2 regions of the Curtobacterium sp. SP.BCp genome follow, and region 2 is predicted to be linked to the other one. Evidence: riboswitches for the same ligand, from Rfam matches in the RefSeq annotation. Region 2 holds a riboswitch; the other holds the start of a gene.
The links. A riboswitch is a leader RNA that binds a small molecule or an ion and turns the genes downstream of it on or off. The one in region 2 is predicted to bind thiamine pyrophosphate.

Region 1 (4,496 bases), 380 kb from region 2:
TTGAAGTAGCGCGTCCGTCGGAAGGTCGGGTGGTCGTGCCGCAGCTTCACGACGTCGGCCGTGAACTGGACGAGGTCGTCGTCGGCGTGCTCCCAGTCGATCCAGCTGATCGCGGAGTCCTGTGCGTACACGTTGTTGTTGCCGGACTGCGTGCGCCCGAGTTCGTCGCCGTGCGCGATCATCGGCACGCCCTGGCTGAGCAGCAGCGTCGCGAGGAAGTTCCGCCGCCGCTGGAGCCGCAGCGCGGTGATCTCCGGGTCGTCGGTCGGACCCTCGACCCCGGAGTTCCACGACCGGTTGTGGCTCTCGCCGTCGTTGTTGTCCTCGCCGTTGGCCTCGTTGTGCTTCTCGTTGTAGGCGACGAGGTCGTACAGCGTGAAGCCGTCGTGCGCGGTGATGAAGTTGATGCTCGCCTTGGGCGTCCGGCCGTCGTGCTCGTAGAGGTCTGCCGAGCCGGAGATCCGCGACGCGAACTCGCCGAGCGTCGAGGGCTCCCCGCGCCAGAAGTCACGGACGGTGTCGCGGTACTTGCCGTTCCACTCCGACCACTGCGGCGGGAAGTTGCCGACCTGGTAGCCGCCGGGACCGACGTCCCACGGCTCGGCGATGAGCTTCACCTGCGAGACGATCGGGTCCTGCTGGACCAGTTCGAAGAACGCCGCGAGCCGGTCGACCTCGTAGAACTCCCGCGCGAGGGCGGCCGCGAGGTCGAAGCGGAAGCCGTCGACGTGCATCTCCGTCACCCAGTACCGCAGGGAGTCCATGATGAGCTGCAGCGAGTGCGGGTGCCCGACGTTGAGCGAGTTGCCCGTGCCCGTGGTGTCCATGTAGTACCGCTTGTCGTCCTCGACGAGGCGGTAGTAGGCGGCGTTGTCGATCCCGCGGAAGGACAGCGTCGGGCCGAGGTGGTTGCCCTCTGCCGTGTGGTTGTAGACCACGTCGAGGACGACCTCGATGCCCGCGCGGTGCAGTTCGCGCACCATCGCCTTGAACTCCTGCACCTGCTGCCCGCGGTCGCCCGAGGACGAGTAGTGCGAGTGCGGCGCGAAGAACCCGATGGTGTTGTAGCCCCAGTAGTTCGACAGCCCCTTCTCCTGCAGGGTCGAGTCGTTCACGAACTGGTGCACGGGCATGAGTTCGAGCGTGGTCACCCCGAGGCGCTGCAGGTGCGCGATCACGGCCGGGTGCGCGACGCCCGCGTACGTGCCGCGCTGCTCCTCGGGCACGTCCGGGTGGGTCTCGGTGAGCCCCTTGACGTGTGCCTCGTAGATCACCGTCTCGCCGTAGGGGATCCGCGGTGCGCGGTCGCCCTGCCAGTCGAAGAACGGGTTGATCACGACGCCCTTCATCATGTGCGGCGCCGAGTCCTGGTCGTCCGTGGAGTCCGGGTCGCCGAACGTGTACGAGAACAGCGCCTGGTCCCAGTCGATGTCGCCGCTCGTCGCCTTCGCGTACGGGTCGAGCAGCAGCTTGTTCGGGTTCGCGCGCAGGCCGTTCGCGGGGTCGTACGGGCCGTGCACGCGGAAGCCGTACTCCTGCCCCGGCCCGATGTTCGGCAGGTAGGCGTGCCACACGTAGGCGTCCACCTCGACGAGGTCGACGCACTCCTCGGTGCCGTCCTCGTCGAAGAGGCAGAGCTCCACGCGGTCCGCGGTCTCGCTGAACAGGGCGAAGTTCGTGCCGCTGCCGTCGTAGGTCGCGCCGAGCGGGTACGGGTTGCCGGGCCAGGTGTGCAAGCGGTCCTCCAGGTGTGGGTTGCGCCAACATATCGGCGCCACCCCTCCACGTCCGCAGACAAGCCCCAGCGGTGGATGAACACCCCGTGCTCGCCCGCCTGTGGAGGGAGCGCCGAGTAGCCTCGCGCGCATGGCCAACATCGTGACGCAGATCGCAGACAAGGTGCGCCCCGCCGGGGTCAGCACGAACTACGGGGAGCCCGTCGAGGTCGGCGACCAGACGCTCATCCCGGTCTCCATCGCCTGGTTCGGCTTCGGCGGCGGCGGGGACGACGAGAACGGCGGCGGCGGTGGCGGTGGCGGCACCTCGATCCCGGTCGGCGCCTACGTCCGCCGCCCCGGCAAGGACCTCGAGTTCGAGCCGAACCTCATCTCCCTGCTCGCGGTGAGCATCCCGGTGATCTGGGTGACCGGCACGGTCCTCCGCAAGCTGGTGCGGGTCCTCAAGAAGTAGCGGACGACGGCCTGGAGGCACGTGGCGGGCCCGCCACCCCTCCCTCGCAGGCTCGGTCGGCGCGGCCCGCGTGCCGCTGGCGCGTCACCGCTGAGCGGGCCGCGCCAGGCCGTCTCATGCGCACCACGCGCAACGCGAGCGCAGCGCGCAGTACACTGCTGGCACACACACGGGAGTCCGGTCACCGGGCTGAGAGGGAGCGAACGGCGCTCCGACCGTCGAACCTGATCCGGATCATGCCGGCGCAGGGAGGAGTCACCACCATGCCTTCGCGCATCCAGTCAACCGTTCCGTCCACCGGCCAGACGGTCCCGGCCCCCAGGCGCTCGCTGCGCTGGCGGGTCGTCGACATCGTCGTGGCGAGCGTCCTCGCCGTCGCGCTCGGCGTCGTCTTCAAGGTCTGGGAGTTCCCCTACGAGCCACTCAGCGCGGCCATGAAGCTCGTGCTCCCGGGCACCCAGGCGCTGTTCGGCGGTGTCTGGCTGCTCGCCGGGCCCGTCGTCGCCATCGTCGTCCGGAAGCCCGGCGCCGCGCTCTACGGCGAGATCGTCGCCGCGTCCGTCGAGGCCCTCTTCGGTACCCAGTGGGGCTGGGGCACGCTCGAGGCCGGACTCGTGCAGGGCCTCGGCGCCGAACTGGTCCTGGCACTGTTCCTGTACCGCGTGTACCGCCTGCCGGTCGTCGCGCTCGCCGGGGCCGCCGCCGGCCTCGCCCTCGGCATCAACGACTCGATCCTCTGGTACCCCGGCTACGCGCTCGGGTTCAAGGTCGTCTACATCGTCTGTGCGGTCATCTCCGGCGCGGTGATCGCCGGGGTCGGCTCGTGGTTCCTGGTCCGGGCACTCGCCCGCACCGGTGTGCTGTCGTCCTTCGCCGCCGGACGCGAGCACAACCGGCGCGCCGACCGGTGACCAGCGGCACCCGGATCGCCTTCGCGGGCTGGGGCTGGCGGTACCCGGAACGCGCCGAGTGGGCGGTCCGCGGCGTCGACCTCGTCGTCGAGCCCGGCGAACGGGTGGCGGTCGTCGGACCGTCCGGCGCCGGGAAGTCCACGCTCCTCCGAGCCGTGGCCGCCGTGCTCCCGGACGAGCCCGACGCGACCGACGACACCGCCGCCGAGGTGGAGGGGACCCTGCTCGTCGACGGCACCGACCCGCGCGACGCCCGCGGCCGGGTCGGCCTCGTCATGCAGGACCCCGAGGCGCACACGGTCATGTCGCGCATCGGCGACGACGTGGCGTTCGGCTGCGAGAACGCCGGCGTGCCGCGCGCGGAGACCTGGGAACGTGTCCGGGACGCCTTGGAGGTCGTCGGCCTCGACCTGCCGCTCGACCGCAGCACCGCGCAGCTCTCCGGCGGGCAGCGGCAGCGACTCGCTCTGGCCGGGGTGCTCGCCATGCAACCCGGCGCCCTCGTGCTCGACGAACCCTGCGCCAACCTCGACCCGTCCGGCGTCGAGCAGGTCCACGCCGCCGTCCGTTCCCTGCTCGACGCCACCGGGGCGACCCTCCTGGTCGTCGAGCACCGGATCGGCACCTGGCTCGACCTCGTCGACCGGCTCGTGCTGCTCGAACCGGGCGGTGGGGTGGTCGCGGACGGGGCTCCCGACACGGTGCTCGCGAGGCACGGAGCCGCGCTGACCGCTGCCGGGGTGTGGGTGCCCGGTGCCGAGCCCGGCCGGGGGAGCGCCCGGCACGACCGTCCCGGAACCGCGACGGAACTCCTCCGCGCCGCACGCCTCGGGACGGCGCGCGGCCGGCGACAGCCCGTCGGGAGGGGCATCGACCTCGCGGTGCGGTCCGGGAACGTCGTCGCCGTCACGGGGCCGAACGGCATCGGCAAGTCGACGCTCGGCCTGACGCTCGCCGGACTCCTCCGGCCCACGGACGGCACGCTGACGGCCGCACCGGAGCTCGCCGGGGACGCCGGCGCCGGCACCGCCCCGCACGCGTGGTCGAGCCGGGCCCTCGCGGCGCGGATCGGCACGGTGTTCCAGGACCCCGAGCACCAGTTCGTCGCACGGACCGTCCGCGAGGAACTCGCCGCCGGCCCACGAGCCCTCGACCAGGACGGCGTCGACGAACGGGTCGCCGAGCTGCTCGACGAGTTCGGCCTCGCCCAGCTCGCGGACGCGAACCCGTTCACCCTGTCCGGCGGCGAGCAACGGCGGCTCGCGATCGCCGCGGTCGTCGCGAGCAGTCCGCCGGTCGTCGTCCTCGATGAGCCGACGTCCGGTCAGGACCGCGCCACGTGGGAGTCCGTCGTGCAGCACCTCGGTGCGCTCGCCGACGCGGGTACCGCGATCG
Region 2 (4,496 bases):
GCGGCCGCGAGCACGGCCGTCGAGCCGCAGTCCGCCGCGGCCTGCAGGTGCGCCAGGTAGCCGGCGCACACGGGGTGCACCGGATCGTCGGCGTGCGCGTCCCCGAGGCGTCGGTGGTGCAGGTCCCGCGCCTCGGCGGCACACCCGTCGGCGGCGGTGCGCCAGAACGTCGCGGCCGCGCCGGACGACCGGTCGGCCAGGGTTCTGAGGTGGCGTTCGTACGTCCGGAGGTAGTGCACGTCCTGCGCGAGGTACGCGTCGAACACGGGGGGCGGCAGCGTCCCGTCGGCCAGACGACGGAGGAACTCCCCGGCCAGGGTCGCCTCGCGGACGTCGGCGACGTCCTCCCACCACGTCCGGGTCCACGGGACGGGCGGCAGCGCGGCCCGCGTCGCGGCACCGTGGTCGACGGGGCCGTTCCCGGCGCCGACGTCGAGCGCGTCGGCGTGCTCGAGCGCGGTCGTGAGCCACCGTTTGGCTGCCCCGACCGCGAGCTCCCAGTCACCGTGCCGTGCGGTGAGCGTGGCGATCGCGCTCGACAGGGAGCAGCCGGTGCCGTGGGTGTTCGCCGTTCGGATCCGCGGTCCGCGGAAGACTCGCGAGCTCCCGTCCGGGGACACCAGTACGTCGTCGGACGTCGGGCCGTCGTCGTGCCCGCCCTTCGCGAGCACGAGTACGTCCCAGGTCCGGGCCACCAGGGCTGCGTCGTCCGGCGCAGCGTCGCCGTCGGCGGTGGCCCCCGCGCCGGTCGTCCGCCGCGCCAGGTCGGCGAGCACCCCGAGCTCCGCCCGGTTCGGCGTGAGCAGGTCGGCGTGCGCGAAGAGGTCGGTGAGCGCGGCCTCGGCGTCGACGGACAGCAGTCGGTCGCCGCTCGTCGCCACCATCACCGGGTCCACCACGACGACCGGCGGTCGGTGCTCGGCGAGCCATGACGTGACCGTCGACACGACCTCGGCCGTCCCGAGCATCCCGACCTTGACCGCGTCGATCGTCACGTCGTCCGACACCGCGTCGAGCTGCTCGCGCAGGAACGTCGTCGCCGGGAGGTGGACGGCGCGCACGCCGGTGGTGTTCTGCGCGACGAGCGCGGTCACGACGCCCATGCCGTAGCCGTCGTGGGCGGCGATCGCCTTGAGGTCCGCCTGCAGTCCGGCGCCGCCCGTCGGGTCGGTCCCCGCGATCGACAGGACCCGTGGGACGCTCACCGGACACCGCCCTGGAGGCGCGGTGCACCCGGCCGGTCAGCTCCGGTCCGCCAGGCGGTCACGTACGCGGCAGCGGCCGCCCCGGGGTCGGCAGCCGCGCAGATGCCGGAGACGACGGCCACCCCCGCCGCTCCGGCGGCGCGGAGCGGCGCGACGTCGTCGAGGGTGACGCCGCCGATCGCGACGCACGGCAGCCCGGTGACGGCGGCGATCCGGGCGAACCCGTCGACGCCGAGCGGCGCGGGGTGGTCGGGCTTCGTCGTGGTGGGGTGGACGACGCCCACACCGAGCAGGTCGACCGTCCCGGCCGGCAGGGCAGCGACGGCCGCGAGGTGCTCCGGCGTGTTCGCGGTCAGGCCCACGTGGGCCGCCGGTCCGAGCAGGGCACGCGCGGCGGTCACCGGCACGTCGGACTGGCCGAGGTGCACGCCCGCGACGCGGTGTCCGGCGTGCCGCGCGGCGAGCACGACGTCGAGCCGGTCGTCCACCACCACCGTCGCCCGGTCGCCCACCGCATCGGCCACGGCGGCCGCCAATCCCGTGAGGCCTCGCGCCGAGGCATGCTTGTCCCGCACCTGCACGGTGCGGACCCCGGCGGCGACCGCGGCCCGGACCACACCGAGGACGCCGAGGCCGTGCCGTCCGGCCAGTTCCGTGTCCGTCACGAGGTACACGCCGAGGCCGTCTCCCGCCGTGCGAGCAGCCGCGGTCACCGCTCGCTCCGAGCCGGCACGGCAGGGGTGGAGTCCGCCGTGCCCGTGCCGTCCTCGGTGGACACGCGGGAGCGTTCCACGAGGTCCTCCGGTGTGAGGGACGCGAGCCGGTCGAGGAACAGCGGCTGGAACGTCCCCGGACCACCGGCGTCCCGGGCGGCCAGCTCGGCCGCCACCGTGTACGCCACGGTCGCGGCCACGGCGGCGTCGCCGGGGTCGGCGGTGACCGACGCGAACGCGGCGACCACCGCACCGAGCGCGCACCCGCCGCCGGTGATCCGGGTCAGCAGGTCCGTCCCGTTCGCGACCCGCACGACGGTCCCGTCCGGGGCGACCACCAGGTCGACCGGACCGGACACCGCCACGGCGCCCACGCGCCTCCCGGCCGACGCTCTCGCAGCGGCCCTCGCGTCGTCCGTGGTGGCCGTCGCGTCGGTCCCTCGGCCTCCGGCCGCGCCGTCGAGCAGGGCGAGCACCTCCGAGGCGTTGCCCCGCAGGACGGTCGGCCGCAGGGCCAGCAGCTCGTGCGCGAGCGCGGTCCGGACGGGGAGCGCCCCGACCGCCACGGGGTCGAGCACCCACGGCGTCCCGGCGTCGACGGCCGCGGTCGCCGCCTCGACGGCGGCGTCACGGGTCTCCTCGTGCGGTGTGCCGGTGTTCACGAGCAGCGCGTCGGCGACCCGGGCGAACGGACCGGCCTCGGTGCGTACGTCGACCATGGCGGGGGAGGCCCCGACCGCGAGGAGCACGTTCGCCGTCACGTTCTGCACCACGGTGTTCGTGACGCACTGGACGAGCGGGGCGCGGGCACGGACGGCCTCGAGCAGGTCGGCGCACCGGAGCACGAGGTCCGGCGCAGCGGTGGTGGGTACGGGCGCAGCAGTGCGCATGGACGATCCCTTCGCGAGTACGAGCTCGAGCAGGTTCGACGGGTGTGATCTCAGCCGCGGTCGCGGCACCCCGTGTCTCGATCGTCACCGTACACGACGCTCCGTGACCCACGGCGGTCACACGGACAGCCGTGTGTGGGAAGGTGGACCGGTGCCCGACGTCCCTGGTGTGAACCGCCTCCCCGGTGTGGACGGCACCACGCCGCCCGGGCCGCCGCCGGGCCCCCGCGACCCCGGTGATGCGTGGGCGATCGGCCCCGACGGCACCAAGGCGTGGGGACGCTTCGGCGCGGCGGGCCTCCTGGTCGACGACGGCTCCGGACGCGTGCTCCTCCAGCACCGCGTCGAGTGGAGCCACCACGGCGGCACCTGGGGCATCCCCGGCGGCGCCCGGCACCAGGGCGAGGACGCGGTCTCGGGCGCCCTCCGCGAGTCCGCCGAAGAGGCAGGTGTCCCCGAGGAGGGCATCGACCTCCGACACACCGCGGTCCTCGACCTCGGGTTCTGGACCTACACGACCGTCGTCGGACGCGCCTCCCGGCAGTTCGAACCGGTGATCGCCGACCGTGAGAGCCTCGCGTTGTCCTGGATCCCCGTCGGCGAGGTCGCGGACCTCCCGCTCCACCCCGGCTTCGGTGCCTCCTGGCCGGCGCTCCGCGCGTCCCTCGACACCTCGCCCCGGGTCGTGGTCGACGCCGCCAACGTCGTCGGCAGCCGACCCGACGGTTGGTGGAAGGACCGCGCCCGCGCCGCCGCCCGGCTGGTCGACGGCGTCAGGGCGCTCGCCGCGGACGGCGTCGCCTCGGCCGAGCTCGACCTCCCGTTCGCCCACTGGTGGCCGCGCTGGACGGTGGTGCTGGAGGGCGACGCCCGGGAGGCACGGCTCGCCCCCGACACGTCCCCCCGCCCCGTCGACGTGGTGCGGGCAGCGGCGTCGGGTGACGACGCGATCGTCGCCGCCACCCAGCAGGCACTCGCTGACAACGACGCGCCCGTGCTCGTCGTCACGGCGGACCGGGAGCTGCGCTCCCGGGTCGAGGCGCTCGGCGCCGGCGTGCGCGGCCCGGCATGGCTACGCGACGCGCTGCCGCGCTGACGTGCCGCACTGACCTGCCGCACTGACCCGTCCTGCTGTCCGGCCGCGCTTTCCGCGCCGCGCGACGTCCAACCGTGCGGACTCTCGACACGGGGCGCGCCGTCCGGAGGGCTCAGCACGGCCGCGGACGCGACTTGGGTCTGCGCGTTGGCCGATCCGGTTCGCGAACGTCGGGGATCGTGCACCGGATCGGCCACTCGCGGAACGGAACGTCCCGTCGCACCGCACCTGCCCGCACTCGGCGACCCACCGTCGGACGAGGGGCGGCGCGCTCAGGCCGGGATGTGCCTCCCGGACGACACCGCGATCGCGACCCACGAGACCACGCCGAGCGCGACGACCACGGCGAGGACGACCGGGACGGCCACGAACCCGGCGACCGCCGCGATCACGGCGGGCGCGAGGAAGCCGGCGTACGCCGCGGCGTAGAAGACGCCGGTCAGCCCGGCGAGGTCGCGCGTGCCGGCGATCCGCTGGACCTCGAGCAGTGACGACACGAGCGCGAGGCCGATGCCCACGCCGATGACGACGTTCGCGCCGAGACCGATCCACACGGACTGCAGGGCGATCGCGAGGGCGACGACCGCGATGC

Region 1: linked by a shared signal. The riboswitch ahead of ACRQ4C_RS05260 (ECF transporter S component) and the one ahead of thiM (hydroxyethylthiazole kinase) in region 2 are both predicted to bind thiamine pyrophosphate.

Annotation. Positions count from the first base shown of each region.
Region 1 is NZ_CP194338.1:1,056,173-1,060,668, forward strand. Features, by position in the region: gene glgX (glycogen debranching protein GlgX) at 1-1,736, opposite strand, end outside; gene ACRQ4C_RS05255 (hypothetical protein) at 1,867-2,190, shown strand; TPP riboswitch at 2,350-2,459, shown strand; gene ACRQ4C_RS05260 (ECF transporter S component) at 2,454-3,101, shown strand; gene ACRQ4C_RS05265 (ABC transporter ATP-binding protein) at 3,098-4,496, shown strand, end outside.
Region 2 is NZ_CP194338.1:1,441,108-1,445,603, forward strand. Features, by position in the region: gene thiD (bifunctional hydroxymethylpyrimidine kinase/phosphomethylpyrimidine kinase) at 1-1,205, opposite strand, end outside; gene thiE (thiamine phosphate synthase) at 1,202-1,918, opposite strand; gene thiM (hydroxyethylthiazole kinase) at 1,915-2,808, opposite strand; TPP riboswitch at 2,797-2,891, opposite strand; gene ACRQ4C_RS07060 (NUDIX domain-containing protein) at 2,960-3,904, shown strand; gene ACRQ4C_RS07065 (MFS transporter) at 4,177-4,496, opposite strand, start outside.